Regions from separate parts of the Streptomyces sp. 4N124 genome, predicted to be linked through region 3. Evidence: riboswitches for the same ligand, from Rfam matches in the RefSeq annotation. Region 3 holds a riboswitch; each other region holds the start of a gene.
The links. A riboswitch is a leader RNA that binds a small molecule or an ion and turns the genes downstream of it on or off. The one in region 3 is predicted to bind cobalamin.
Positions count from the first base shown of each region.

Region 1 (9,512 bases), on a different contig from region 3:
TTGCCCGGCAGCCACTCCATCGTGCCGTGCTTGCCCATGTGCACGATGGCGTCGGCGCCGAAGCTGTTCTCCAGCCACCTGTACGCGGCCATGTAGTGGTGGGACGGCGGCATGTCCGGGTCGTGATAGATCGCGATCGGGTTCTCGCCGAAGCCGCGCGGCGGCTGGATCATCACGACGACGTTCCCGAACTGGAGCGAGGCGAGCACGATGTCGTCCCCGTCGACGTACAGCGAGCCAGGCGGCTCACCCCACGCCTCCAGCATCGCGTCCTTGAGTTCCGGGTCCAGCTTGCCGAACCACGCCTGATAGTCGGCGAGCGGGACGCGCGCGGGCGCGGAGGCCAGCTGGTCCTCGGTCAGCCACTCGACGTCGTGTCCGCCGGCCTCGATGAGCCGGTGGATCAACTCGTCGCCGTTGTCGGGGTATTCGGTGAGGCTGTATCCGGCATCCTTCAGGGCGTCCAGCACCTGAATTGCCGAGGCGGGCGTGTCGAGGCCGACCGCGTTGCCCACGCGCGAGTGCTTCGTCGGGTACGCGGTGAAGACGAGCGCGAGCTTCTTGTCGGCGTTGGCCTTGTGCTTCAACTTCGCATGTCGTACGGCGATCCCGGCGACCCGCGCGGCTCGCTCGGGGTCGGCGACGTACACGGGGACGTCGTCCGGGCCCTGCTCCTTGAAGGAGAAGGGAACCGTGATGAGCCGCCCGTCGAATTCCGGGATCGCGACCTGCATCGCGGCGTCCATGGGGGAGAGGGCGGCGTCGGACTCGTCCCAGGCCGCCTTCGACGACGTAAGACAAAGTCCTTGCAGCACCGGCACATCGAGGTCGGCGAGCGCCCCGATGTCCCAGGCCTCCTCGTCGCCGCCGGCCGAGGCCTGCGAGGCGTGCGTGCCGCCGGCGGCGAGGACGGTGGCGATCAGGGCGTCGGCCTTCGCGAGGATCTCGTACAGCCCGGCGTCGGCCCCGCGCAGCGAACCGCAGTACACGGGAAGGGCGTTGACGCCCCGCGCCTCGATGGCGTCACACAAGGTGTCGACGAAGGAGGTGTTGCCGCTGAGCTCATGCGCCCGGTAGAAGAGCACGCCGACGGTGGGCCGGCCTGCGACCAGAGGACGCTCGCCGTGGACGCCGTACTCCGGCATCTTCTGCGGCTCGACGAACCCCTCACCCGTCAGCAGCACGGTGTCGGACAGGAACCGCGCCAGCTCGGTGAGGTTGGCGGGCCCGCCCTCGACGAGGTACCGCAGCGCCTCCGCCACCACACCCGCGGGCACGGAGGACTCGGCCATCAACTCCGCGTCGGGCACGGCCTCTCCACCGAGCAGCACGGTGGGAACACCGGACGCCTTGAGCGCGGCGAGCCCGTCCTCCCAGGCCCGTTTGCCGCCCAGCAGCCGTACGACGGCGATGTCCGCGCCCTCGACAAGGCTCGGGAGTTCCTGGTCGACGTCCACGCGGGTCGGGTTGCCGATCCGGTAGTCGGCACCGGAAGCGGCCCGGGCCGCCAACAGATCCGTGTCGGCGGTCGACAACAACAACACTGTGCTCATGCGGGCGCTCCCGGTGGAATGAAAGGCAGTCCTTGCGGCGCGCCCGACTCGATGAGCCGCCAGAGCGCGTCCGTGTCCGCGTGCTGTTCGATCAGATCGCCGAGCCGGTCGAGCTGCTCCTCGCGCAGCGCGGCGAACGAAGTGTCGGGGGCCGGTACGAAACGGCGGCCCGCGGCGGCGGCCACCTCACGCAGGAAGGCCCGCCGGAAACCGTCCGACTCCAACGAGCCGTGCCAGTGCGTACCCCAGGTCTGGCCGACCCGGCAGCCGTCCAAGAAGGGTTCCCCGCCGCCGACTTCGGCGACCCCGTGGTGGATCTCGTACCCCTCGACGCGCTCGCCGAGAGCCTCACCGGCGGGCCGGGTGAGGGTCTTCTCCCGCGCGAACCGCACGCGGACGGGCAGCACCCCGAGGCCCTCGACCTGCCCGCGCCGGCTCTCGACCTCGTCCTCGATGTGCTCGCCGAGGACCTGGAATCCACCGCAGATACCGAGGATGGGCCGCTGCTCGGCGGACCTCCGCACGAGGGCGTCCGCGAGGCCCCGCTCCCGCAGCCACTCCAGCGCGCGGACGGTCCCCCGGGTACCCGGGATCACCACCAGGTCCGCGTCCGCCAGCTCCTCCGGCCGGTCCACGAACCGCACCACGACGCCGGGTTCGGCGGCGAGGGCGTCGACGTCGGTGAAGTTGGACATGAGCGGGACGGCGCAGACGGCGACCCGCAGCACGTCAGCGCCGACGGGGGAGGAGACCGTGGACTCCCTCACCGCCCCCCGCAGAGAGACCCGCAGCCCGTCCTCCTCATCGATCCCGAGGCCGTGCCGGAAGGGCAGGACGCCGTACGTCCGCCGCCCCGTGAGGTCGTGCAGCATGTCGAGGCCGGGCTCCAACAGGCTGACGTCGCCCCGGAACTTGTTGACGAGGAACCCGGCGACGAGTGCCTGGTCCTCGGGCGAAAGCAGCGCCACGGTCCCGAAGAAGGAGGCGAAGACACCACCGCGGTCGATGTCACCCACCACAAGCACAGGCAGCCCGGCATTACGGGCGATGCCCATGTTGACGATGTCGGTCCGCCGCAGATTGATCTCGGCCGGAGAGCCGGCCCCCTCACAGATCACCGCGTCATACGTGCCCCGCAACTCGGCAAGACAGTCGAGCACGGTACCGAGCAGCCGCTCCTGCCGCCCCCCGTGATACCCCCGCGCACTCAGCTCCCCCACGGGCTTCCCCATGAGCACGACCTGACTGCTCTGTTCGCCACCGGGCTTGAGCAGCACGGGATTCATCAACGCGGTCGGCTCGACGCGACAGGCCTGCGCCTGCATGGCCTGCGCCCGCCCGATCTCCGCGCCCTCCCGGGTCACGAACGAATTGAGGGACATGTTCTGCGCCTTGAACGGCGCGACCTTGACCCCCTGCCGCACCAACCACCGGCAGATCCCGGCGGTGACGACGCTCTTGCCGGCGTCGGAGGTGGTGCCGGCGACGAGGAGTCCACCGCCTGTCATGAGGTACGCCCCTTCACGATGCGGCGCGCGGCGACACAGACGCCGAGCGCGAGCCAGCCGACGCGCCTGGACAGCCGTACGGCCGCTTCGATGTCCTGCGTACCGACGGTGCGCCCGGCCCCGTTCAGCACGGGCCGGTGCTCGACCCGTCCGCCGTACGACAGGGTCCCGCCCAGCCGCACGCCGAGCGCCCCCGCGAACGAGGCCTCCACGGGCCCGGCGTTGGGGCTGGGGTGCTGGGCGGCATCGGCACGCCAGGCTCGTACGGCTGCACGGGGGTCACCGCCGGCGACGGTGGCGAGTACGGCGGTCAGCCGCGATCCCGGCCACCCCGCCACGTCGTCGAGCCGGGCCGAAGCCCAGCCGTACCGCCGGTACTTGGGCGACTTGTGCCCCACCATGGCGTCGAGCGTGTTCACGGCCCGGAACCCCACGAGCCCGGGAACGCCACCCACAGCGCCCCACACCAGCGCCCCCACGACGGCATCGGAGGTGTTCTCGGCGACGGACTCCACCACGGCCCGGGCGATCCCGTCCGCATCCAGCGCCTGCGGATCCCGCCCGCACAGATGCGGCAGCCGCGCCCGAGCCCCCTCGACGTCCCCAGCCTCCAGCGCACGCCCGATGCCCCGCGCCTCCCGGGCGAGCGAAGTCCCCCCGACGACCGCCCAGGTGGCGGCGCCGGTCAGGGCGGCGGATGCGGTGGGAGACGTACGCACGACACGAGCGGCGAGCGCCCCGACGGCCACGGCGCCACCGGCGCACACGGCGGTGTGCAGCGCGCCCCACCCGCGATGGTCGCGCCACAACACCTTTTCCACGGCCCCGGCGACCCGCCCGAACGCGGCGACCGGATGCCCCCGGCGCGGATCGCCGAGCAGCAGGTCGCCGAGGAGTCCGGCGGCGGCGCCGTACGCGAAGTCGCGATCGGCGGGCATGGAGCTCAGCCGACCGCGGGGTCAGACAGAGACCTGGTACTGAACCTCGAACGGCAGCCGAGCATCGCGATATGTCCTCACTCAGGGTGTCCACGCCCTGGTTCGACGAGACCGGCGGCGAGAGTTCCTGGCTCCCGGGGCTTTCTACCCCGGTGACAGTGGCGGGACCGCGCCGGACTCACACCGGCTTCCTCTTCTGCCGCCGTACATGGCCCCGGCAGTCCACCACGGGGTTGGAAGGGCCGTCAACTTGCCGTTGACCTGCGCGGGGAGAGTGTGCAGAAGCCCACATCGCTACCACGCCGACCGGTGCGCTGTGGGTGACTCGTGGTGCATTCCCCTCGGGCGGGCGGCATTCGATGATCCGGCTTGTGATCACGGAGGGTGAGATTCTGGAATATCACGTACGCGCCATAGGGGGCGCAACGGACGCGGGAGGGGACGCGCGGTGACGTACGTGGGCGAAATGCTGCTGGATGACGGGCAGATCGTGCTGCTGGAGGTGGCGGGCGACGGCCCGGCCGGAGTGCAGCGGGTGTCCCGTGGCGGAGTGGTCGCCGGCGCGGCCGAAACTCTCCAGCAGGCGCTGGGCCGGGTACGTCCTGCCCTCGGCGCCGTACTGGACGGTGCGCAGGGGCTGCCGAGACCGCCCGGCTCGGTGACCGTGGAGTTCGGGATCACGCTCAGCGCCGAGGCGGGGGTCGTGGTGGCACGGGGCTCCACCGAGGCGCACTTCACGGTCACCATGGAATGGCCGAATCCGGACCGAACCGACATCCCGGGGCAGCGTGATGATGACGCTGCCGTCTGACGACGAACTCACGCGGGGGATCGCACGGTTCTGGAACGGCGACGGAGAGGTCACGGGCAGCGGTTTCCTGATCGCCGAGCGGACGCTGTGCACCTGCGCCCATGTGGTGGCGAACGCGCTGGGCACGTCCGACACCGATCCGGCCCCGCCCGCCGCACCGGTGACCCTCGACTTCCCCTTGCTGACCCCGCCCTCGGCCCGGCTGACGGCGACGGTGACGCACTGGCGGCCGGTCGCCGGGGACGGCGGGGGTGACATCGCGCTACTGGCCTTGGAGGCCATCGTCCCCGGAACCACTCCGGTGCGTTTCGCGGGCGGTACGGCGGTCTGGGACCACCGGTTCCGAGTGCTGGGCTTCCCCTTGCGCTCCGACGACCATGGCCTATGGGCGCACGGCCGGCTCCGGGCTCCCGTCGGCAGGGGCTGGACCTCCATGGAGCCCACCGAGTCCCGTCGCGGGCTGCCCGTCGGACAGGGCTTCAGCGGGGCGCCGGTCTGGGACATCGAGCAGGGCGGTGTGGTCGGCATGACGGTGGCCGCGGACGTCGGCTCCGGGGCGACGACCGCGTACCTCATCCCCACCGCGCTGCTGCTCGGGCTGGAACCTGCGCACCTGGCCTGTCCCTTCCGGGGCCTCGAATCCTTCCGGGAGGAGGACGCGGGGGTGTTCTTCGCCCGGCGGGCGGAGAGCGAACGGATCGCCGAGGCCCTCCGCGCGCACCCCTTCGTTCCCGTGGCCGGGGCATCGGGGGTGGGGAAGTCGTCGTTGGTCCGGGCGGGGGTGCTCCCCCTGCTCAGGTCCGCCGGCCACACGGTGACGGACTTCGCGGGCCAGCCGGACACGGATCCCGTGCGGACTCTGGCAGAGGCGGTCGGTGGGCAGTTCCCACCGGCACGCGACCTGGCACAACGGCTGGGCCGCGATCCGGAAACGGCCACCCTGCTCGGTGCGCGGATCCTCGAACTGGCCGGGACGGCAGGCCATGTCATCCTCCTCGACCAGTTCGAGGAGACGGTGGGGGCGCGTCCCTCCGACGCCCGCGCCCTGCTCGATGTGCTGCTGCCGATGGCCCGCGCCGCACACCCGGCGGGGCGCCGCCTCCGCGTCCTGGCCACCCTGCGCTCCGCTTCTCTCGAGGAACTCGTCACCGGTGGACACGCCGAGGCGCTCAGCGGCACGGTCCAGATGGTTGCGCCGATGACCCCGGCCCAGTTGGACGAGGTGGTCCGCCGCCCCATCGACGCCATCCCGGGCGTGGAGTTCGAACCGGGCCTGCCGGAACTGCTCGTCTCCGACGCGGGCGGCGAGCCCGGCGCCCTTCCTCTGGTGGAGTTCGCCCTCGCCGAACTCTGGGACCGTCGGCAGCACGGCCGCCTCACGCACGCCGCGTACCGGGAGATCGGCGGCGTCGAAGGGGCGTTGTCCCGGTATGCGGACCAACAACTGGCCCAGGTCTGCAAGACTCCGGACGGCCCGGACGAGACGACGGCCCGCCGCCTCTTCGAACGCCTGGCCCGTCCGGTCGGAGGCAAGGAGTACGCCCGTGTGGCCCGGGCCTTCGGCCAACTCCCACCCGAACTCCGTGCCGCCGCCCAAGCGCTGGCCGGGACCCGTCTCCTGGTCATCTCATGTGACAGCTCGGGGAAGGAGACGGTGGCGCTGGCCCATGAGGCGCTCGTACGGAAGTGGCCGACGTTGCGCGGCTGGCTCGACGAGTCACGCGCCTTCCTCGCCTGGCACGAGAAGCTGCGGGGCCGCTTGCGGGAGTGGGAGGACAGCGGACGCCACAACGACTTGCTGCTGCGTGGACAGGAGCTGACCGCCGCGAAGACCCGCGCGGCGCAGCGGCCGGCGGAACTCTCCACGGAGGAGAGCGAGTTCATCCGCCTGAGCCGGCAGCATCACAGACGTTCGGTGCGACGGGGACGTACCGCGATCACTCTGGTGTCCTGCCTTGTGGCCCTCGTGGCTGGGCTGAGCCTCGTGTCCTTTGTGCTCATCCAGGGTGGGAAGGAGAACGATCAGCGGGAGGCCGCGCGCAGGCTGGCAGGCTATGCCGAGAGCCGCGCTGCAAAGGACCCGGTGGCGGCGGCCTTGCTGGCGCTCAGCGCGCGCCGGACCAGCGATGTGCCAGAGGCGCGGCAGGCGGTGACACGAACCGCGTTGCCGTTGTCGCGGGCGACCAGGGTGCAGCGGATGTTCCCCGAGGGGGAAGTGCTTCATGCCGCTGCGTCCGTGGATGGGCGACTGATCGCCGTGCTGCACCGTCGGGAGGACGATCGCAGCGTCGGCATCTTCGTACTGAGGCTTGGCCTGGATGGCGGCCTGTCGGAGGAGCGGCGGCCACGAAGTGTGCCGGCTCAGGCGGACGCAGTGGCCGTCAGCGACGACGGATCGAAGATCGCCGCCGGTGGGTTGGACGGATGGGTGAGGGTATGGAGGACCGGTCAGCGGAATCCGGTGAGTAAGTGGCGATGGGGCGCTGATCCCGGCGACGGGTGGGGGCCCTCTCGCCTGGACTTCTCTGCTCGGGGAGACCTGCTGCTGCACGTTGTCTCCGATGGCGGTTCGGACGCGTGCAGCGACGAAGACGTCAAGCACTCGTTTTACATCCGGGATGTCCCGGGCCGCAGTCAACGCACCGTTCCGGATGGGTTCTTCGACGGTGACGACTGCGTGTCCGATGTCGCACTGCCCGCGGAGGGCGGACCGGACCAGGTCAGTGCTGTCACCTGGAAGGAAGTGGGCACGGAGGAGGAACCCGCACAGGAGTACCGCCTCAAGAGTGCCGCGCTGTCGAACAGTGTGGATCAGATGACGCAGGGATCCGATGTGCTGGACGGGGTTGTGCTGGGCATCGGCGGTAGAGCGACTGCTCGACTTCCATCGGGCGGCAGGGCGTGGGTCCTCAGTGCGGCAGGCTCGGTGGGACACGAGAGCAAGGCAGACCTGGGCCGTGAAGGCATGGACGAAATGGATACAAGCGGGCGTTTCGTCGTCATGCGTGACGCTGAGATCAGCGCCGCCGACGGGGACCACGATGCGATGCCGCTGGTACTGGAGGACAGCCGTACGGGAAAGCGGTACAGCACGACTGTTCCCATCGGTATGGATGCGGGCCTTGTCACGGTAGTGCCCCGTACAGGGCGACAGACTCCGCTGGTGCTTGTCCTGCAGGGCCGCGACGTGCTGATGTTCTCGACGCTTCCGACGGAGTATCCGGTCATCAGCAGGTTGACAGAGCTGGAAGGGGTTGCACGGGGGTCGTCCGGTCAGCCCCTCGTCGAGCTTGTCAGCGGTGAACCCACGTCCGATGGGGACATCCCCTACGCCCTGTTGAGCAGGATGGGAGGGAAGGCGCACGAGAAGCAGCTGCATCAGGATCAGGGAACTGCCGAGGTCGTCGCGAGTGTTGACGGCCGCCACGTCGTGGCATGGGACAGCGACGGATGGCAGTTGTGGACGGCGCCCGACCTTGACTACGTGACGGGCAGGTCCTCACCTACCGATAAGAACGGGGAGATCATCGAGGAGCGTGCACTCGAGATCTCCAGCGTTCAGCCCCTGGGGCAGGCGGACTTCCTCCTCCTGGGACGAACGGGCCTGAGCCGACTGTACGGAGCCGACGGGCGGCTGGTCCGCCTGGCTGAGCCGGACTGTCCTGTCGACACCCTCTCCAACCCTCGGTTCTGCCTGGCTGCCGCAGAACGTCCGGGAGGCAAGGGCGAGATCGTGATTCTGCGGAGAGACGGGCAGGCGGAGTTGTGGAGTCCGAAGACCGGCCACCAAAGCCCAAAGGCGTCGTTGGGGTGGATGGAAGCAGGAGATCTTGTGTTCGGACCGGAGGGCGAGGTAGCAGCGCTTACCACCGATGACGAAGTCATGCTGTGGTGGCCTGGCACGGACCGGAGCAAAACGCTGGCCACCGGTACACGTGCAGTCGGTCCGTTTCGCGCGGACGGTCGGACGCTCGTACTGGCCCGGCGGAGCACGAGCGAGAGGAGGGACAAGGAAAGCCTGGAGCTCTGGGACACGAAGCGAGCCGAGCTCGTCAGCCCGCTGCACCTCTGGTCTCCCTGGGACACCTTGCGGTTCGGGCAGGACACGATCTCCGCGGAATCCGAACTCGGCTGGGTAACCCTGTCGCTGGGACCTCTTCGGGGTCATCCGGACGGTCTCTGCGACGTACTGGCCGATTACCCGGTTGAGGACGTGGGGGATCTGCTCAATGCTGCCGAGAAGGTTTCGGACGACGCCGACACGGGCCCTCCTTGCCGACCCGAGTAGGGGCCTTCGGCGCGGTGGACCCGTGCAGACTGGGTCAGGCGACGATCAGATAGATCCCGTACCCCACCGCCGCCGCGCAGGCCGCGAAGCAGGTGTACGCGCCGGTGGCCGCGAGTGCGGCCGAGTCGCCCTGGGACATGGCGCGTTCGCGGCGGGAGAGGCCCGCGACGCCGAGGGTGAACAGGGACACGAGGGCCACGGTGACCACGAGGCTGACGCCGAAGACGGAGCCGAGGGCCGCCCAGTCGATCTTCATGTTGCTGCTTTCGCTTTCTGGGGGAACCGGGTGGGGGTCAGACCGTGGCCTGCGAAGGCGCCGGATCGGAGGCCGGGGCGGGGATCGTGGCCGTCAGCTCGTCGGTCGCGGTGCCCGTGGGCGGCGGGGTCACCGCGGCGATCGCCGTCGTCACCACG
Region 1 is NZ_JBQQBS010000032.1:75,470-84,981, forward strand. Features, by position in the region: gene cobN (cobaltochelatase subunit CobN) at 1-1,553, opposite strand, end outside; gene ACTWQO_RS28700 (cobyric acid synthase) at 1,550-3,061, opposite strand; gene ACTWQO_RS28705 (cobalamin biosynthesis protein) at 3,058-3,999, opposite strand; cobalamin riboswitch at 4,102-4,241, opposite strand; gene ACTWQO_RS28710 (CU044_2847 family protein) at 4,448-4,810, shown strand; gene ACTWQO_RS28715 (nSTAND1 domain-containing NTPase) at 4,794-9,098, shown strand; gene ACTWQO_RS28720 (hypothetical protein) at 9,133-9,354, opposite strand; gene ACTWQO_RS28725 (inorganic phosphate transporter) at 9,392-9,512, opposite strand, start outside.
Region 1: another riboswitch for cobalamin. It lies ahead of ACTWQO_RS28705 (cobalamin biosynthesis protein); the one in region 3 lies ahead of ACTWQO_RS38005 (FecCD family ABC transporter permease).

Region 2 (9,512 bases), on a different contig from region 3:
AGCAGCTCGGTGTCGAAGAACCACGCGGAGTCCTCGACCAGGGGCAGCAGCCGCTCCGCGACCTCGCGCCGCACCGCCTTGAAGCCGCACTGCGCGTCCGAGAAGCCCACGGCGAGCGTGGAGCGCAGCAGCACGTTGTAGCAGCGGGAGATGATCTCCCGCTTGGGGCCGCGCACGACCCGGGAACCGTGGGCCAGCCGGGTGCCGATGGCGATGTCGGAGTGGCCGGAGATCAGCGGGGCCACCAGCGGGAGCAGCGCGGCCAGTCCGGTGGACAGGTCCACGTCCACATACGCGAGCACCGGCGCCCGCGACCGTGACCAGGCCACCCGCAGCGCACGGCCGCGCCCCTTCTCCTCCAGCCGTATCCAGTCCGCCTCCGGCAACTCGCCGGCCAGCCGGGCGGCGATCCGTGGAGTGGCGTCGGTGCTGGCGTTGTCGGCGACGGTGATCCGGAACGGGTAGGGGAACGTCTCCCGCAGGTGCGCGTGGAGCCGCCGTACGCTCCGCTCCAGATCGGCCTCCTCGTTGAACACGGGCACGACCACGTCCAGGACGGGCTCCGGGTGATGCGCGGGGAGCGGTGCCGGGCGAGGCAGCCGGTCCCTTCCCATGAAGGCGACGGTCCCTGCGTTTGTCATGGTTCGTCCTTGTCTGCGCTCCGGCGCAGGGTGTGCGGAAGGCACACGCGGCGCGGGGTGATCGCTGGGGCGGTCGAGTGGGGTTCTAGTCGGCCGAACCGATGACGGACGACTCGGGGGCCGACGGCTCCCCTGTCTCCGGCACGCCCACCGTCGATGTGGGTGGCGGACTGGTCGCGCTCGTGGCGCCATGCCCAGTGGCGCCCACGGACGGATCCCCGGCGTCCGAGGTCGCGCTCCCCGTCGACGTGGGGGGTGCGGTGGTGGGCCCATGCGGGTCCACCGAGCCGGTCGGGGACGGGGTCGCGCTCGGCGACGGGTCCGGCGGCGAGCTCGTGCTCGCCGGGGACGACGGACTGGCGGCGGGCCGCGGGTGGGGAGCGCTGGGCTCGTCCCTGACCTGGCCGTTGGGCAGCAGGAACAGCCCGACGCCGAGTCCGGCGACCGCCAGTACGGAGCCGACGGCCGCCTGTGCCGCGCGGGCCCGGCGGCGTGCTCGTACGCCCGCCCGCAGACGGTCCTGATGCTTCGGCTCGTAGGGGGTGTGCTCCTGGGTGTCGCGCATCAGCTGCGCCAACTGCCGCTCGAAGTGATCCATGACTTCTCCCTCACCCCACCGGCTCGATGACATCGGCCAGAATCCGGCGCAGCCGCGCCACCCCACGCGAGGCGTGCGACCGGGCCGTGCCGACCGGGCAGCCCAGCACCTGGGCGACGTGCGCCTCGGGCAGGTCCTGGTAGTAGCGCAGCACCACCGCGGCCCGCTGCCGGGCCGGCAGTTGGGCCAGCGCGGCCTCCAGCCGGGAACGCTCCGCCACGGTCGCGGACACATCGCCCGTCACCGCCACCTCGGGCAACTGCTCCACGGGGCGCTCGCCCCACCAGCGCCGCCGGGCCGAGCGAGCCGCCGCTCGCGACAGCACCTTGCGCACGTAGGCCTCCGGGGCCTCGTCGGCGATCTTCGGCCAGACGAACCACAGCTTGACCAGGGACTCCTGCAACAGGTCCTCGGCCCGGTGCCGATCGCCTCCGGTGAGCAGACGCGCCAGATGGAACAGCCCCGACCAGCGGGCGGCCACGAACTCGTCGAACTCACCGGCCCGATCTTGTTCCATCCGCGCTGTCCCCAGTTCTCGCCGGCTCGCCTACACAAGGGAGAAGGCACTGACAGTCCCTCCACGCTGCATTCACAGCCGGTGATCTGGATCACAACGAAGCATGCACATAACCAAGTGAATGTGAAAAACTGACGCATAAGGCACCCGAGGAGACCCGGTGAGCAACCCTGGCGACAGGCTCGACTACGAAACGCTACGGCGGGACCGCACAGGTCAGGCCGAGGCGTTCGACGCCATCGGCAACCGCTACGACGAGGCCTTCCCGCACAAGGAAGGGCAGGTCGCGGCGGCCGCATGGCTCATCGGCTCCCTGCCGGCCGGGGCCCGGGTGCTGGACCTGGGATGCGGCACCGGGCTCCCGACCGCGCGCCAGCTGGCCAAGGCGGGCTTCGAAGTGGTCGGGGTGGACCTGTCGGACGGGATGCTCACGCTGGCCCGCGGCCATGTGCCCACCGGCCAGTTCCATCAGGCGGACATCGCGGACCTGCGGCCCGGCGGCCCCCTGGACCTCGGCCGCTTCGACGGCGTGGCCGCGTTCTTCTCCCTGCTCATGCTCCCGCGCGCGGAGATCCCCCTCGCCCTGCGCACCGTCCGTCATCTGCTGCGTCCGGGCGGCCTGCTCGCCCTGTCGATGGTGGAGGCCGACGTGGACGACTTCTCGATCCCCTTCATCGGAAGGAGCATCCGCGTCTCCGGCTACCTGAGGGACGAGCTGCGCGAGGTCGTCGAGACGGCGGGCTTCGAGATCGGCGACGAGTCCTCGTACACCTACGCTCCGGCGGTCGCCGACATCCAGCCCGAGGTACAGATCTTCCTGCACTGCCGGCGCACGCCCGACGGCTCCTGATCCGCTCGCTGGGGCGCGGGCCGCACGCCCGGAAGGACACGCATGACGAAGCAGCTCGGAACCGGTGACGACACCGGGGACCCTGCGCCCGGTGCGCAGGACCTCGCCGCTGTCATGCGTCGGCCGCAGCCGTCCGGCTCCGAGAACCGCGGCGTGACCGTGCGCCCGCCGGCCGCGGACGCTCCCGCCGGACGCGCACCGGGCGACGGACCGGACGTCACCCCGCCGCAGACCGACAGGCTCCGCTATCTCGACGCCGCGACCCGGCAGATCGCCCGCGGCATGAACCTCGACGAGACGCTGTACGAGCTGTGCCGCGCGGCCGTCCCGGCGTTCGCCGACACGGCGTTCGTCCACCTGTACGCTCCCCTGCCGGTCGGCGACGAGATCGGCGCGGCCCCCAAGATCCTGCGGCTGCACACCGTGGACCATGCTTCCCTTCGGGTCCCCGCCGGCCAGGGCGCCGAGTCACCCGCGCCGAGCGCGCACCCCCTCCAGGCGGCCGAGGTCGTACACCCGGCCGCCACCGGACTGCTCGCCAAGCTGCTGCAGGACGGACGGCCGGTGTTCGGCAACGACCCGGGCGTCGCCTCGGCGGCGGCCGAGTTGCTCGGGAGGGTGCACATACCCTGGTCGACACCCCCCGGGCGACGGCTGATCATCGCCCCGCTGCACGGCCGCAACCACGCCCTGGGCAGCGTCGTCCTGATCCGCGGACGCGACCGGCCCGACTTCACCGGCGACGACCTGCTGGTGGCCTCCCAGCTCGCCACCCACACCGCCCTCGGGCTGGACAAGGCGATGCTGTACGAGCGTGAGGCATCCGTCGCGGACACGTTGCAGCGCACGATGCTCCCGCCGTCGCTGCCGGAGCCGCCCGGGGTCCGGCTGGCCAGCCGCTATCTGCCGGCCTCGCGGACCGCGCAGGTCGGCGGGGACTGGTACGACGCGATCCCACTGCCCGGCAACCGCGTGGCCCTGGTGATCGGCGATGTGATGGGCCACTCCATGACCTCGGCCGCGATCATGGGCCAGCTGCGGACCAGCGTGCAGACCCTGGCCGGGCTCGATCTGCCGCCGGACGAGGTGCTGCACCACCTCGACGAGCAGGCGGGGCGCTTGGGCAGCGAGCACACGGCGACTTGTCTGTACGCGTTGTACGACCCCGTACTGCACCGGCTGATCGTGTCCAGCGCCGGCCACCTGCCGCCGGTGCTGCTGCGTCCCGACGGCACCGTGGAGGTGCTGAACGTCCCGCCCGGAGCGCCGATCGGTGTCGGCAGCGGCGGATTCGAGTCCGTCGAGACACACGCGCCGACCGGGGCGACGCTGCTGCTGTACACCGACGGCCTGGTCGAGTCCCGCGACTCGGACGTCATGACCGGCGTGGAGCGGCTGTGCGGCCGGCTGCGCGCGACCGGCCCGAAATCCGCGCCGCCGACCCTGGAAGACCTGTGCGACCAGGCGCTCGGCACCCTGGGCGCCGGTGGCCGGGACGACGACATCGCGCTGCTCGCGGCCCGGTTCGAGGGCATCCTGCCGGAGACCGTCGCCTACTGGTACATGGCTCCGCGCCCGCAGACCGCGCGCCAGGCCCGCCGGCTGACCCGCAGGACCCTGCACGGCTGGGACCTCGACGACCTGCTGGAGTCCACCGAGCTGATGGTCAGCGAGGTGGTGGCCAACGCCGTGCGCTTCGCCTCCCGCCCGATCACCCTGCGGCTGCTCTGCACGGACGTGCTGCGCTGCGAGGTCGGCGACGACTCACCCGCGGTGCCGAGGATGCGGCACGCCCGGCTCAGCGACGAGGGCGGGCGCGGGCTGTTCCTGGTCGACCAGCTGGCAGAGCGCTGGGGAGCAACTCGGGTGAGTACGGGCAAGGTTGTGTGGTTCGAGCAGCAACTGCCTCCCGCGGGTTAAGCTGGCCGACGCAGCTGGTTCGCCCCGTCAGCCAGGCGGGATGCGTCGCAAGAGGGAACCCGGTGAAATTCCGGGACTGCCCCGCAGCGGTGAACGGGAACGACCGCCGTCATACGCACTGGGTCCATGAAACGGCCCTGGGAAGCGACGGCCAGTAGATGTCTCCTCGTACGACGACGAGACGTGCCCGTGAGTCCGAAGACCTGCCAACTGCCCGTGCGCGAACCACTCGTGCGCGGACATCCCGGTGACCTCGAGGGCGGGTCGGCGTACCACCGAGCGAACGGCCAGTGGCCGTTGCCGTCCGGTTGGTCACCCTTCGCGTTCTCGTCCCGTCTCCGGGATCTCAGGGATTCATCTCGCGAAGGAGATCTCCGTGACAGGCAAGCCCGCAGCCGCGGCAGCACGGGCCACCGTGTACGGCTACCCCCGCCAGGGACAGCACCGGCAACTGAAGAAGGCGATCGAGGGCTACTGGAAGGGCCGCGTCACCGCCGACGCCCTCCGCGCCACCGCCGCCGAACTGCGCAGCGGCAACTGGCGGCAACTGGCCGGGGCCGGCATCCACGAGGTGCCGACCGGTGACTTCTCGTACTACGACCACGTCCTCGACACCACCGTCATGGTCGGCGCGATCCCCGAGCGGCACCGGCCCGCAGTCGAAGCGGACGCCCTGGACGGCTACTTCGCCATGGCGCGCGGCACCCAGGACGTGGCGCCGCTGGAGATGACGAAGTGGTTCGACACCAACTACCACTACCTGGTGCCGGAGTTGGGCCCGGACACGGTGTTCACCGCGAACTCCGCCAAGCAGGTCACCGAGCTGAAGGAAGCCCTCGCCCTCGGACTGACGGCGGCCCGACCGGTCCTGGTCGGCCCCGTCACCTACCTCCTGCTCGCCAAGCCCGCACCCGGCGTGGCCGCCGACTTCGACCCGATCACCCTCCTCGACCGGCTGCTGCCGGTGTACGCCGAGGTCCTCGCCGACCTGCGCGCCGCCGGCGCCGAGTGGGTGCCGCTGGACGAGCCCGCCCTCATCCAGGACCGCACCCCGGCCGAACTGGGCGCCGCCGAGCGGGCGTACCGGGATCTCGGCGCCCTCACCGGCCGGCCGAGGCTGCTGGTCGCCTCGTACTTCGACCGGCTCGGCGATGCGCTGCCGGTGCTGGCCAAGGCCCCGGTCGACGGGCTCGCGCTGGACTTCACCGAGGCCGCCGCCGCCAACCTGGACGACCTCGCCGCGGTCGGCGGGCTGCCCGGCAAGCGGCTGGTCGCCGGCGTGGTCAACGGCCGCAACATCTGGGTCAACGACCTGTCGGCGTCGCTCGCCACGCTCGGCACCCTGCTGGGCCTGGCCGATCGGGTCGACGTCGCGGCCTCCTGCTCCCTGCTGCACGTCCCCCTCGACACGGCGGCCGAGCGGGACATCGAGCCGCAGATCCTGCGCTGGCTCGCCTTCGCCCGGCAGAAGACCGCCGAGATCGTCACCCTCGCCGAGGGCCTCGCCCACGGCACCGACGCGATCACCGCCGAACTCGCCGCCAACCGCGCCGACCTGGCCTCCCGCGCCCACTCCCCCATCACCCGCGACCCGGCCGTACGGGACCGCGCCACGGCCGTCACCGCGGCCGACGCCCGCCGCTCCCAGCCGTACGCCGAGCGGGCCGCCGCCCAGCGGGCCCACCTCGGCCTGCCGCCACTGCCGACCACCACCATCGGCTCGTTCCCGCAGACCGGCGAACTGCGCACGGCACGCGCGCACTTGAAAGCGGGCCGGATCGACACGGCCGGCTACGAGGAGCGGATCAGGGCGGAGATCCAGGAGGTGATCTCCTTCCAGGAGAAGACCGGGCTTGACGTCCTGGTGCACGGCGAGCCCGAACGCAACGACATGGTCCAGTACTTCGCCGAGCAGCTCACCGGCTACCTCGCCACCCAGCACGGCTGGGTCCAGTCCTACGGCACCCGCTACGTCCGCCCGCCGATCCTGGCCGGCGACATCTCCCGTCCCGAGCCGATGACGGTGCGCTGGACGACGTATGCCCAGTCCCTCACCTCGCGCCCCGTCAAGGGCATGCTCACCGGCCCGGTCACCATGCTCGCCTGGTCCTTCGTCCGCGACGACCAGCCGCTCGGCGAGACGGCCCGACAGGTCGCGCTGGCGCTTCGCGACGAGGTGAACGACCTTGAGGCGGCGGGCACTTCGGTGATCCAGGTCGACGAACCGGCCCTGCGCGAGACCCTGCCGCTGCGCGCCGCCGACCACCGCGCCTACCTGGCCTGGGCCACGGAGGCGTTCCGCCTCACCACCAGCGGCGTGCGCCCGGACACGCAGATCCACACCCACATGTGCTATGCCGAGTTCGGCGACATCGTCCAGGCCATCGACGACCTCGACGCGGACGTCATCAGCCTGGAGGCGGCCCGCTCCCATATGCAGGTCGCCCGCGAACTCGCCGGCCACGGCTATCCGCGCGAGGCCGGACCCGGCGTGTACGACATCCACTCCCCGCGCGTGCCGAGCGCCGAGGAGGCGGCCGAACTCCTGCGCACCGGCCTGAAGGCGATCCCCGCCGACCGGCTGTGGGTCAACCCCGACTGCGGCCTGAAGACCCGCGCCTGGCCGGAGACCCGTGCCTCGCTGGAGAACCTGGTCGCCGCGGCCCACACGGTCCGCGCCGAACTGCCCACGCCCTGACGACCTGCCTCCCACCGGCCGGGGCCGCACCGCGCGCCCCGGCCGGGTTCAGCGCACGACCCCGCAGCAGAGGTGAATGCGCATATCGGGACGAATGGATTTCGCTACAAGTTCCGAAATTATTCGTGACGGGTGCGCCACTTGGCCGAAATGCGCGCTCCATACCTTCCTGGAATCGCACCTCTGCCCTCAGTGCCTTCAGGAGACAGGAGCCCCCGCGTGCCCCATTCCCTGCGCCGCGGCGCCCTTCGGCTGACCGCCGGTATAGCGCTCATCTGCACCTTCGCCCTTGCGGGCTGCGGGCGCGGCGGTGACACCGCCGCGACGGGCACCGCCGAGCCCGTCGACGACTCTCCGGCCACCGGCAGCGTCGATGTCTGGGCCGCCCAGGGCGACGCCGATGTGCTCGAGAAGGTCATCGAGCCCTTCAAGGCCGACAACCCCGACGTCAAGGTCAATTTCACGCTGATCCCGAACGGCGAGTACTACACCAAGCTCCAGTCGGCGGTCGCGGCGGGCAAGGGACCCGATGTCGCCCAGTTCTTCCCCGAGTCGCAGGCGCAGTTCCTCGACCCGTCGATCCTGCGGCCCGTGCCGGACGGACTCGTCGACAAGGGCAGCTTCTTCAAGAGTCTCTGGGACGCCGGTGTCGCGAAGAACGTGGCCTATACGGTCCCCTGGTACGCCTACACCTACGCGCTCGTCTACCGCTCCGACCTCGCCGACAAGGCGGGCGTGAAGGCGCCGACGACATGGACGGACACGGTTCCCTTCCTGAAGGCGATGCAGGACGCCGGCGCGGTACGTGGCCTCGGGGCCGACATCGGCTGGGACAACTTCAACGGCCAGGACGTCGCGATGTACGCCTGGCAGGCCGGCGGCTCGCTGTTCTCCTCCGACGGCAAGTGGACCCTGGACACACCGGAGATGGCCGAGGCGATCAAGTACAACGCGTCGTTCTTCACCTCGGGCGCCGCCGACACCAGCACGCCCACCTTCCTGGACGCCCAGCCGTACTTCACCTCCGGCAAGACCGCTTCGATGATCACGGGCCCTTGGGTCATCGGCCAGCTCGACAAGGCCGCGGGCAACGACGGCTGGACGGCGTCCCACGTCGCCACCGCGCCCCTGCCGGCCGGGGACTCGAGCGGCGCCTCCTTCTCCGCCGGGGGCAGTTGGGGCGTACTCGCCGACAGCGACAACGCGGACACGTCCTGGAAGTTCGTCCGCCACCTCGCGGAGCCGAGCACCCAGGTCGCGCAGTACAAGGCATACAGCTCGCTGCCGGCCGTCATCTCCGCCTGGGACGACCCGGCCATCGCGGACCAGCCGCTGCTGGACGCCTTCTTCACGCAGATGAAGAACACCCGGGCGTTCCCCCAGGTGACCACCTGGCAGCAGGTAGCGACCCGGCTGGGCAAGGAGATCGAGGCCGTGGCCAAGGGCACGGAGAGCGCGGAGAAGGCCGCCGCGAACGTGCAGGCGTACGCCGAGAGCGTCGGCACCGGTGCGGAGTGATCCACGGATGACCACCGGCATCGTCAACGTGCGCCGCCGCCGGGGCGGCGGCGCCCGGCGAACGGCTGTCGCCTGGCTGTTCCTGGCACCGTTCACCGTCGTCTTCCTGCTCTACACGGCGCTCCCCACCGTCGCCGCGCTCGGGTTCAGCCTCACCGATCTGCGGGGCACGGATCTGCGGCATCCGTTCGCGGTCGACTTCACGGGTGTGGAGAACTATCTCCGGCTGTTCCGGGACCAGAGTTTCCTGCGGGACCTCGTGAACACCGCCGTCTTCGTGGCCGTCGGCGTGCCGCTGACCATGGGGACCGGGTTCGCGCTGGCCCTGGCGCTGAATTCCGGCATCCGGCGACTGCGCGGAGTGTTCCGCACGGTCTTCTTCGCACCGGTCGTCACCAACGTCGTGGCGGTCGCCCTGATCTGGCAGTACGCCTTCAACGACGGCGGCACCGTCAACAAGGTGCTCGGCGCCGTCGGCTTCGCCGGACCGAACTGGCTGGACGACCCGAACCTGGCCATGCCCGTGGTCATCCTGCTGGGCATCTGGCGCAACTTCGGCATCGCGATGGTGCTGTTCCTCGCCGGTCTGCAGGCGATTCCCCGAGACGTGTACGAGGCCGCCGCGCTCGACGGGGCGGGCCGGTGGCGGCAGTTGAGGCACATCACCCTGCCACTGCTGCTGCCCACCCTCCTGCTGGTCTCGGTGCTGCTGACCGTCTTCTTCCTCCAGGTGTTCGACGAGCCGTATCTGCTCACGGACGGCGGCCCGC
Region 2 is NZ_JBQQBS010000011.1:32,797-42,308, reverse strand. Features, by position in the region: gene ACTWQO_RS13855 (glycosyltransferase) at 1-641, opposite strand, end outside; gene ACTWQO_RS13850 (hypothetical protein) at 727-1,239, opposite strand; gene ACTWQO_RS13845 (SigE family RNA polymerase sigma factor) at 1,250-1,756, opposite strand; gene ACTWQO_RS13840 (class I SAM-dependent DNA methyltransferase) at 1,917-2,606, shown strand; gene ACTWQO_RS13835 (SpoIIE family protein phosphatase) at 2,649-4,526, shown strand; cobalamin riboswitch at 4,525-4,751, shown strand; gene metE (5-methyltetrahydropteroyltriglutamate--homocysteine S-methyltransferase) at 4,903-7,224, shown strand; gene ACTWQO_RS13825 (extracellular solute-binding protein) at 7,444-8,742, shown strand; gene ACTWQO_RS13820 (carbohydrate ABC transporter permease) at 8,750-9,512, shown strand, end outside.
Region 2: another riboswitch for cobalamin. It lies ahead of metE (5-methyltetrahydropteroyltriglutamate--homocysteine S-methyltransferase); the one in region 3 lies ahead of ACTWQO_RS38005 (FecCD family ABC transporter permease).

Region 3 (9,512 bases):
GTCGAGTACTCGGACCCCGACGCGCAGTGCCTCGGGGCGTTCCTGCACTACCCGAAGAGCCCGTCGGACAAGAAGGAACAAGAAGACCTCTGCCCCGTGGACATGACGAAGTGGCACAACTTCGCCTTCGAGTGGACGTCCAAGGCGCTGGTCGGCTACGTCGACGGTGTCCAGTGGTTCCGGCTGGCGGACGGCGCGAACGCCGACCGGGGGAACATCCAGGACATGCCCCTGGGGAACCTCGTCATCCAACTGGACAACTTCGCTGAAGAGGGCAGCCCGCGCCCGGCCGTGTTCGAGGTCGACTGGGTCCGGACGTACGACGTCGATGCGGGCGAAGACCCCACGGACCCGACTGACCCCACCGATCCGACCGACCCCGGCGGGGACTCTCCGTTCCAGGTCGCGGACGTCACGGCGAGTCCCGATGACGGCAACGTTCCCGCCAACACCCTGGACAACAACCTGGGCACCCGCTGGTCGTCGCAGGGCGACGGGGCGTGGATCCGCTATGACCTCGGCTCGGCGCAGACCGTCGGTTCGGCGTCGGTCGCCTGGCACCAGGGGAACAGCAGGACGAACACCTTCGACGTCCAGTTGTCCGACGACGGATCGTCGTGGAAGACCGTCCTGGCCCGGAAGACCAGCAGCGGCAGCACACTTGAGCAGCAGAAGTACGACTTCGCCGATACGTCGGCCCGCTACGTACGGATCGTCGGCCATGGCAACACGGTCAACGACTGGACCAGCATCACCGAGACCGACATCTACGGAGCCGACGGGGGCGGTGAGGGCGGCGGGGATCCGACAGATCCAACGGACCCGACAGACCCGACGGACCCGACGGATCCGGCCCCCGTCCGCACGGTCCGTGTCTCGGACTCGACCGCGTTGAAGAGCGCCTTCGGCGACGCGCGGCCCGGCGACCGCATCGTCCTCGCGGACGGCACGTACTCGATCGGCAAGATGACCGGCAAGAGCGGAACGGCCGCCCAGCCCATCACCGTCGTCGCGGAGAACCGCGGCAAGGCGGTGATCGGCGACGGGCAGCTGGAGGTGGCGAACTCCTCGTACGTCACCTTCGAAGGGCTGAAGTTCACGAACAGCAACACCCTGAAGATCACCAGCTCGAACAACGTACGGCTGACCCGCAACCACTTCCGGCTGACGGAGGGGGAGTCCTCGCTGAAGTGGGTGATCATCCAGGGTGAGAACAGCCACCACAACCGGATCGATCACAACCTGTTCGAGGAGAAGCACCAGCCCGGGAACTTCATCACCATCGACGGATCCGAGAGCCAGCAGTCACAGCACGACCGTATCGACCACAACCACTTCCGTGACATCGGCCCCCGCGTGGAGAACGAGATGGAGGCCATCCGGGTCGGCGAGAGCAGCCTCTCCGAGTCGAGCGGATTCACCGTCGTCGAGTCGAACCTCTTCGAGAGGTGCGACGGCGACCCGGAGATCGTCTCCGTCAAGAGCAACGACAACATCGTCCGCCACAACACCTTCCGCGCCTCACAGGGCGTCCTGTCCCAACGGCACGGAAACCGCGGCGCGTTCTACGGCAACTTCTTCTTCGGGGAGGGCAAGGCGGGAACCGGCGGGATCCGCATCTACGGCCAGGACCACAAGATCTACAACAACTACTTCGAGGGCCTGACCGGCACCGGTTTCGACGCCGCGCTGCAGATCGACGGCGGTGACGTGGACACCTCGGGCGCGCTGAACGCACACTGGCGCGTCTACCGGGCGACCGTCGTGAACAACACCTTCGTGAACAACGTGTCGAACATCGAGATCGGCGCCAACTACAACCTCGCCCCGGTCGACTCGGTCATCGCCGACAACGTCGTCACGGGCAGCCGGGGCAAGCTGCTCAACGAGGTCAAGAAGCCCGTGGGCATGACCTACGCCGGGAACATCGCGTGGCCGACCGGATCGGCGACCGTCGGCGTGTCCGTACCCTCCGACTCCGTCAGGGCAGTTGACCCGCTGCTCGCCTCCGACGGATCGCTCTACCGGATCGGTGCGGGCAGCCCGGCGATCGACGCCGGCACCGGCGGCCACGCCTTCGTGACCGACGACATGGACGGCCAGGCCCGAGTCGGCACCATCGACGCCGGCGCCGACGAACGGTCGTCGTCCACGGTTACGCGAACCCCGCTCACCGCGACGGACGTAGGCCCAGGCGCCGCGTAAGACGCGCAAAAGCACCGGTGGCGGGTAAAACCCCGCCACCGGTCGCGCCCCGATAGGGGCGCGGGGAACTGCGCGACAAGCCACGACGGCGCCGCAGCCGCGCAACGACCTATCGCGGCACCCCCGCGGAGCGCTGGGGGAGGTGGACCTCTGTGCCGTCGTCCGTGTAGACCAGCGCGGCATAGGCGCTGACGCGATCGGGCACGATCCCCGCGTCGGCGCTGACCGTTCGTCCCGTACGCCCGTCGACGACGAAACCTCCGTCCTTGCCCTTGGCGTAGAACCGATCCTTGAACTCGGCTTCCACGGTGGCGTTCCACTTGCCCGGGCCGTCCCCCGCCGCCCGGCGCCACAAGACCTTGCCGGCCTGGTCCACCGCGAGCGCGCCGTCCTGCTTCGAGGAGCACAGCAGGACCGTGCCGCCGTCGCCGTGCAGGCAGCTCATGCCCTTGGTCAGCCCGGCCCGCTTGGACAGGACGAAGTCGCCGGTCGCGATCTCGATCAGCCGCGCCTGCTTGCTGTCGTCGTCGAGTTTGGCCAAGGGCGTGTCGTTCGACTTGACCGCCCAGGTGGCTCCGGCGGGCAGCCCCTTGACCCACAGGTCACGGCCGCTGGACGCGGCGACACCGGCCACCGAGTACTGCTCGTCCGGCTCTTCGCGGAACCCCAGAACGGCGTCGCCGTATCCGGCGACCGTCCAGAAGTCCGCACGCTGCCACAGCATTTGGGGCTGCTTGGCGTCCAGGGAGACCGCGAAACTGCCTGTCGTGTAGTCGTCCTCCGTCCAGGTGACGCTCACCACGCCGTCCCCGGGCTCGACCACGAGCGCGCCGAGCTTGCCGGCCGGGTCACCGTAGATGTCCACGGGCAGCCGCCAGATCGGCTTGCCGTTGTCCGCCCGGGCGGCGATCACCTCGAACCCATCCTGCGCCGAACCGCTGCCCTGCTTGGCGAGCTTGACCGGCACGGCGGCGACCACAGCCGGTACACCGCCGATCTCCACCGGCACAGGGAACGACACGCGGCTACGTATCATCTCGGCCTGCTTCTTGCTCATATCGCCTGGCGCCGGCAGATCGTACGTGGGCGTGTTCTTGGTCTTGATGTCGGTGACGGCCTTGCCCGTGGCCAGGTTGTACATCGTCAGGCCGGACGCGTGCGTGAGCCAGGCCGCACGCCCGTACAGGCTGAGGGGAGGGAAGCCCTTCGGGCCCGTCGGCAGGACATGCGCCGCCTTGCTGTCGAACGCCAAGGGCGCCGCAGCCCGTGGATCGCCGCTGAGGTCGAGGGCCTTCCGGGTGGGCGAGCCGGAGGCCTCCGGACTGTCGCCGTCCCCGGACGAGCCTGAGGTGCACGCGGCCAACAGAGCCACTGCAGCCAGAGCGACGACACCTGCACGTACCGGACTTCGACTTCTCATCCGACTCTCCGCGTTCCGTGACCTGTACTGCTGACGGGCGCAGATTCGACCACGGGCGAGCCGGGACCGGTCCCGGCCTCCGGGTCAGGGCGTCGTCGTCCGCAGGTACTCCCCGAGGCGGGCGATCGCGGACGGGTTCCGCGGACTCTCCACCAGGTCGACGTAGTCGAGGGTGAAGATCCGCTTGTGCTTGATGGCGGAGACATTCCGCAGCGGGGCGTAGGACAGCAGGAACTTCTTCTTCTGCTCCGCGCTCACGTCCCCGTAGTCGCAGATCACGATCACGTCGGGGTTGCGTTCCACCACGGTCTCCCAGCCGACCGTCGTCCAGGAGTCCTTGAGGTCGTGCATCACGTTGCTGCCGCCGGCCTCGCTGATGATCTGGTCGGGCGCGGCGTAGCGGCCGGAGGTGAAGGGCTGGTCCTCGCCGCTGTCGTAGAGGAAGACCTTGGGGGAATCGGACGGAGCCTTGGCCTTCACCTCCGCCACCTCGCGTTTGAAGCCGGAGATCAGCGCCGCCGCCCGCTTCTCCACGCCGAACAGCTTGCCCAGGTTGGTGAGGTCCTCGTACAGCGCGTCCAGCGGCGGCATGATGCCCCGCGAGGTCTCCGTACGGCCGTTGCGGCAGGACTCGGTGAGGATGTACGAGGAGATGCCGAGCTTGCGCAGGGCGTCCGGGGTGAAGTCGCTGTCCTCGCGGAAGCCGTAGTTCCAGCCGGCGAAGACCCAGTCGGCGCGGGCGTCGAGGACGTTCTCCTTGGTGAGCTGGTCCTTCGACAGCCACTTCACCTTGTCGTAGCCGTCCTTCCACGGCACCGCGTCCAGGTCTCCCTTGTCGTCGGGCATCGCGAACCCGGCCATCCGGTCCTCCAGGCCGAGCGCGAACATCAGCTCGGTGATCCCGACATCGTTGGTGACGACCCGCTCCGGGACCCTGTGGTATGTCACATTGCGCCCGCAGTTGGTGAGGGTGACGGACGCCGCGGCCTTCGAGTCCGGCGAGGGCTCGACCTCGGCACCGCAGCCCGTGGCGAGGGCGGCGAGGCAGAGAGTGGCGGCAACAACGGGCTTACGCATGCGGGGAGTTCCTTAATCCGACGGCGGGAGAAGGTCGAAGAGCAACTGCACGGCACCCGTCTCCGGATGCCGGACGGGATGCGCGCGCACGCCGAACACCTCGGCGAGCAGGTCCGGGCGCAGGACGTCGTGCGGCGGCCCGGCTGCGACGATCCGGCCCGCCGAGACGACGTACAGCAGATCGCAGTGCGCGGCGGCCAGGTTGAGGTCGTGCAGCGCGGCCAGCACCGTCAGGCCGCTTGCCCGGACCAGGGACAGCACGTCCAACTGGTGGGCGATGTCGAGGTGGTTGGTCGGTTCGTCAAGGACCAGCACCTGGGGGCGCTGGGCCAACGCCCGTGCGATGAGCACGCGTTGCCGCTCCCCGCCCGACAGGGCCAGGAAGCCACGGTCGGCCAGATGGTCCACGCCGGTGGACCGCATCGCCTCCGCGCAGATCGCCCGGTCCTCGGCCGCCGTACGGTCCCGGTGCGGCAGCCGCCCCATCCCGACCACCTCGGCGACGGTGAAGTCGAACTCCGAGGACGACTCCTGCGGCAGCGCGGCGAGGCGCCGCGCGGCGGCGCGAGGATCCAGCGTGTGTACGTCGTCCCCGTCCAGCCGTACGACCCCGGCAGCCGGCCGCAGCGCCCGGTACACGCACCTCAGCAGCGTCGACTTCCCGCTCCCATTGGGCCCGACGAGCCCCACGAACGCCCCGCTGTCCACGGTGAGCTTGATCTCGTCGACGAGCCGCTTCCCGGCCGCCTCGACCGTCACGCCCTCCACATCGAGCCGCATCAGCGCCCCCCGAACGCATAGCCGCCGCGCCGCATCAGCAGCAGGAAGGCCGGGACGCCGACCACCGCAGTGATCACCCCGACCGGCAATTCCGCGGGCGCCAGCAGCAGCCGGGACAGCACATCCGCCCACACCAGCAGTACGGCCCCGGCGAGCGGCGCGACGGCCAGCACCCGCCGGTGATCAGCGCCCACCAGCATCCGTACGACATGCGGCACCATCAGCCCGACGAACCCGATCGCCCCGCTGACCGCCACCACGGTCCCGGTCACAGCCGCCGTGACGAGGAACAACTCCCGCCGCAACCGCCCGGGCTGCACGCCCAGCGTCGCCGACGTCTCGTCCCCCATCGCCAGCGCGTTCAGGGCCTCCGCCCGCCACCGCAGCCACACCCACCCGGCGACGACGGTCACGGCGGCGATCGGCACCCGTGGCCACGTCGCCCCGCCCAGACTCCCCAGCAGCCACATCATCGCCGACCGGGCCGCCTCGCCCCTGGCCGCGCCGAACACCATCACGGTGGTCAGCGCCTCGAAGCCGTACGCCAGCGCCGTCCCGGTCAGGATCAGCCGCAGCGGCGTCAGCCCGTGCGTCGCGGAACGGGCGACGGCGTACACGATCGCCATCGCGACCAGCGCCGAGCAGAACGCCGACACCGACAGCGCCCACACCCCGAGCCCCGCGAACGCCCCGAGCAGGATGACCGCGTTGGCCCCCACAGCGGCACCGGACGAGATCCCCAGCACGAACGGATCGGCCAGCGCATTGCGCACCATCGCCTGCACGGCCACCCCGACCGTCGCGAGCCCCGCCCCCACGACTGCGGCGAGCACGACACGCGGCAGCCGGATCTCCCAGACGATCGTGTACGACGCCACGTCCGCGGCGTGGATGGTTCCGCCGGTGAACCCGGCCCCGAGGAAACGGATGACGTCGCCCCAGCCGACTCCGGCGGCCCCCAGCCCGACGCCGGCGACAAGGGAGACGAGGAGCAGGATCGCGAGGGCAGCAACCAACAGCGGCACAGGTGTTCGGCCTGGAGAGGGGCGCACGCTCGGCGGTCCTTCGCCTCGGCTCGCAGTCCTCGGCGAGCGGTCAATGGGCTGGCAAACCGCCTGCGGGTAATCGGGCTTGCGCGTCGGCCCCAGGGGGCCACGCACACACCGTTGCGGGTCAGCGCCGGACTCTCACCGGACTTCCCCCGCAGGAGGCTCGGGGAGACTAGCAGGCGCGGATGAAAGCCGCCCAGGCGGTGGCGCCGAGGAGGATGACGGGGCCGTCGGCGACTTTGCTGTCGCGGACCGGTACGACGCCGGGGATTTCGTCGCCAACCTCGACGCAGTCGCCGCCTTGGCCGTTGCTGTAGCTGCTCTTGCGCCAGTGGGCGTTGCTCAGGTCGTACTCGCGCATCGTCTGAAGTCCTCAGCCGCCGATTCGAGCAGGGCCAGGGACGCCGACGGCGACAGTGCGGCGCCCCTGAGCAGATCGTATGTGCGCTGGGTGCGCTTCACCATGGCCGGGTCGTCGATGAGCGTTCCCGAATACTCCGTCTCTGTATAGGCGACCGGCGGTGCGTCCTCGAACTCCATGAGCTTCAGGGACCCGCCCATCGACGCATGCGCTCCAGCCGCGAACGGCACAACAGTCACCCACACCTTGCGCTCGCGCATCAGTGCCGCGATGTGCTCCAGTTGCTTGGCCATGGCCTCCGGGCCGCCCACCGGGCTGCGCAGCACGCCCTCATGCAGGATCACCCAATACTCCGGCCTTGTAGCGTCCTTGAGGATGTGCTGGCGCTCCAGGCGGGCCGTAACTTTCTCCTCCACGTACTCGTCGGTGACGAACGGGTTGGCCGCGATGGTGACCGCCCGCGCGTAGGCGGCCGTCTGCAACAGGCCCGGCACCACAGTGGGCGCGAACTCCGCAATCTTCGTTGCCGTCCGTTCCAGTTCCACGACGGCCGCAAAGTAATCGGCATACCGTTTGTCGTCGATGAGCTTCCGCCACGCCCGCTCGAAAATACCGTCGGTTTGCAGTACCTCATCAATCCGCTGGGCGATATCCAACTGCGGCTTTCGAATCGCCTGCTCGAACTGCCCGATATAGGCGCCCGAGACGAAGACGCGCGCCCCCAACTCGACCTGAGTGAGCCCCCTGTCCTCCCGGTGCCGCTTCAGTTCCGTGCCGAAGAACTCCCATGCCGCCTGACGTGAACCGTTGGCCACAGTTCAACCCCCTTGTACTGCCCCGCACTTGTAGAGCACAGACTCCTGCCGAGTGTAGATGTGGTGCGCCACCCTTGAGTTGCGAAGCGTAAAACCCGAAAAGGGAGGGGAACCACGTGAAGGCACAGCACTCGGCGCTCTGCGTCGAAGAGGCGGAGGAAGCAGTGAAGGAATTGCGGGCAGCATTGAAAAACGCAGGAATCATTCTGCCGTCCCTGCGGATCGACCCGGCAAGTCTCGCGCGGGAGGCGCCCTGTCCGCTCGTCGAATTGGGCCGCTGTTCCGTGGAGGCCGCGCAGCGACTCACGGCGGTTCTGCGGTGAGGCCGCCGGTCGGGTCGTATGTCGTGGACACCCGCAACGGGAGGCTCGGCATCGTCATGGGGCATGAGGGGCCCTATGTCCAGCTGAGACCGTACGGCGGCGGCAGGGAGTGGGACGCGGAGCCGGGCGCGGTGCGCCGGGCCACCCCGGCCGAGCGGCTCAGCGCGGCGACGGCGTACGCCAACGCCCGCAGTCGGGGTGAGGTGCCTTGACGGCGTGAATTAGGGTGCACCGCCATGGCGATATGGGACCGGCTCAAGCCGAAGGCGGAGCGCAAGTACCCCGTTCCGCTCACCATGCATCAGTTGTGGATGGTCTCGCTGAGCGCGCCGGTGAGCCGGGACCGGGACGCCTCGCGGACGACTCTGTATCCGTTCAAGCGGATCGAAGACGACAGAGCCCGGCGGTGGCTGGCCGACCAGTGGGAGATCACCTCGCGCGAGCAACTGGTCGGCCGGCTCGGCGGGCTGGCGCGTACCGGATACCGGGTGCAGGCGTACCGGCTGCTCGGCGTCGAGCCGATGGCCTGGGACGCCGCCCTGTACGTCGACATCGCCCGGCGCGGCTTCGGCTGCGGGATGATCTCGGAGTACGAGGCCTGGACCGCGCTGAAGAGCCTTGTCCCGGCGGTCGTGCGGTCGTACGCCTCCTGGAACGAGTACGCCGACCACTATCTGCTCGGGCGGATGGTGTGGCGGGACGGACTCCAGGGCACGCCGGACGCCGCCTTCCTCGCCCCGCAGGCGGCGTCCGACGCGCATCTGAGGCGCCTGCTGGACCCGGCGAACAAGACCAGCCCCTGGAACCTCGCCCCCTGGGACACCATCAGTCACCCCGACCGCACCCGCTGACCCAGGGCGTACGCGAGAATGAACCCATGAGTCTCTTCCGGGACGACGGGGTCGTGCTGCGGACGCAGAAGCTGGGCGAAGCGGACCGCATCATCACCCTGCTCACCCGCGGTCACGGGCGGGTACGCGCCGTGGCCCGCGGGGTGCGGCGGACGAAGTCGAAGTTCGGGGCGCGGCTCGAACCCTTCTCCCATGTGGATGTGCAGTTCTTCGCGCGGGGGAGTGAGCTGGTCGGGCGCGGGCTGCCGCTGTGCACACAGAGCGAGACGATCGCTCCGTACGGTGGCGGGATCGTGAGCGACTACGCCCGCTACACCGCCGGGACGGCCATGCTGGAGACCGCCGAGCGTTTCACCGACCACGAGGGCGAGCCGGCGGTCCAGCAGTATCTGCTGCTCGTCGGCGCCCTGCGCACGCTCGCCCGGGGCGAACACGCCTCCCACCTCGTCCTGGACGCCTTCCTGCTCCGCTCGCTCGCCGTCAACGGGTACGCGCCCAGCTTCAGCGACTGCGCGAAGTGCGGGCTGCCCGGGCCGAACCGGTTCTTCTCCGTGGCCTCCGGAGGCTCCGTCTGCGTCGACTGCCGGGTGGGCGGGAGCGTCGTACCCTCGCCGCAGACCCTGGACCTCCT
Region 3 is NZ_JBQQBS010000055.1:27,509-37,020, forward strand. Features, by position in the region: gene ACTWQO_RS37985 (chondroitinase-B domain-containing protein) at 1-2,205, shown strand, start outside; gene ACTWQO_RS37990 (hypothetical protein) at 2,315-3,577, opposite strand; gene ACTWQO_RS37995 (ABC transporter substrate-binding protein) at 3,710-4,702, opposite strand; gene ACTWQO_RS38000 (ABC transporter ATP-binding protein) at 4,715-5,482, opposite strand; gene ACTWQO_RS38005 (FecCD family ABC transporter permease) at 5,482-6,534, opposite strand; cobalamin riboswitch at 6,582-6,706, opposite strand; gene ACTWQO_RS38010 (DUF397 domain-containing protein) at 6,704-6,892, opposite strand; gene ACTWQO_RS38015 (helix-turn-helix domain-containing protein) at 6,874-7,707, opposite strand; gene ACTWQO_RS38020 (hypothetical protein) at 7,824-8,030, shown strand; gene ACTWQO_RS38025 (hypothetical protein) at 8,027-8,242, shown strand; gene ACTWQO_RS38030 (DUF1266 domain-containing protein) at 8,267-8,881, shown strand; gene recO (DNA repair protein RecO) at 8,908-9,512, shown strand, end outside.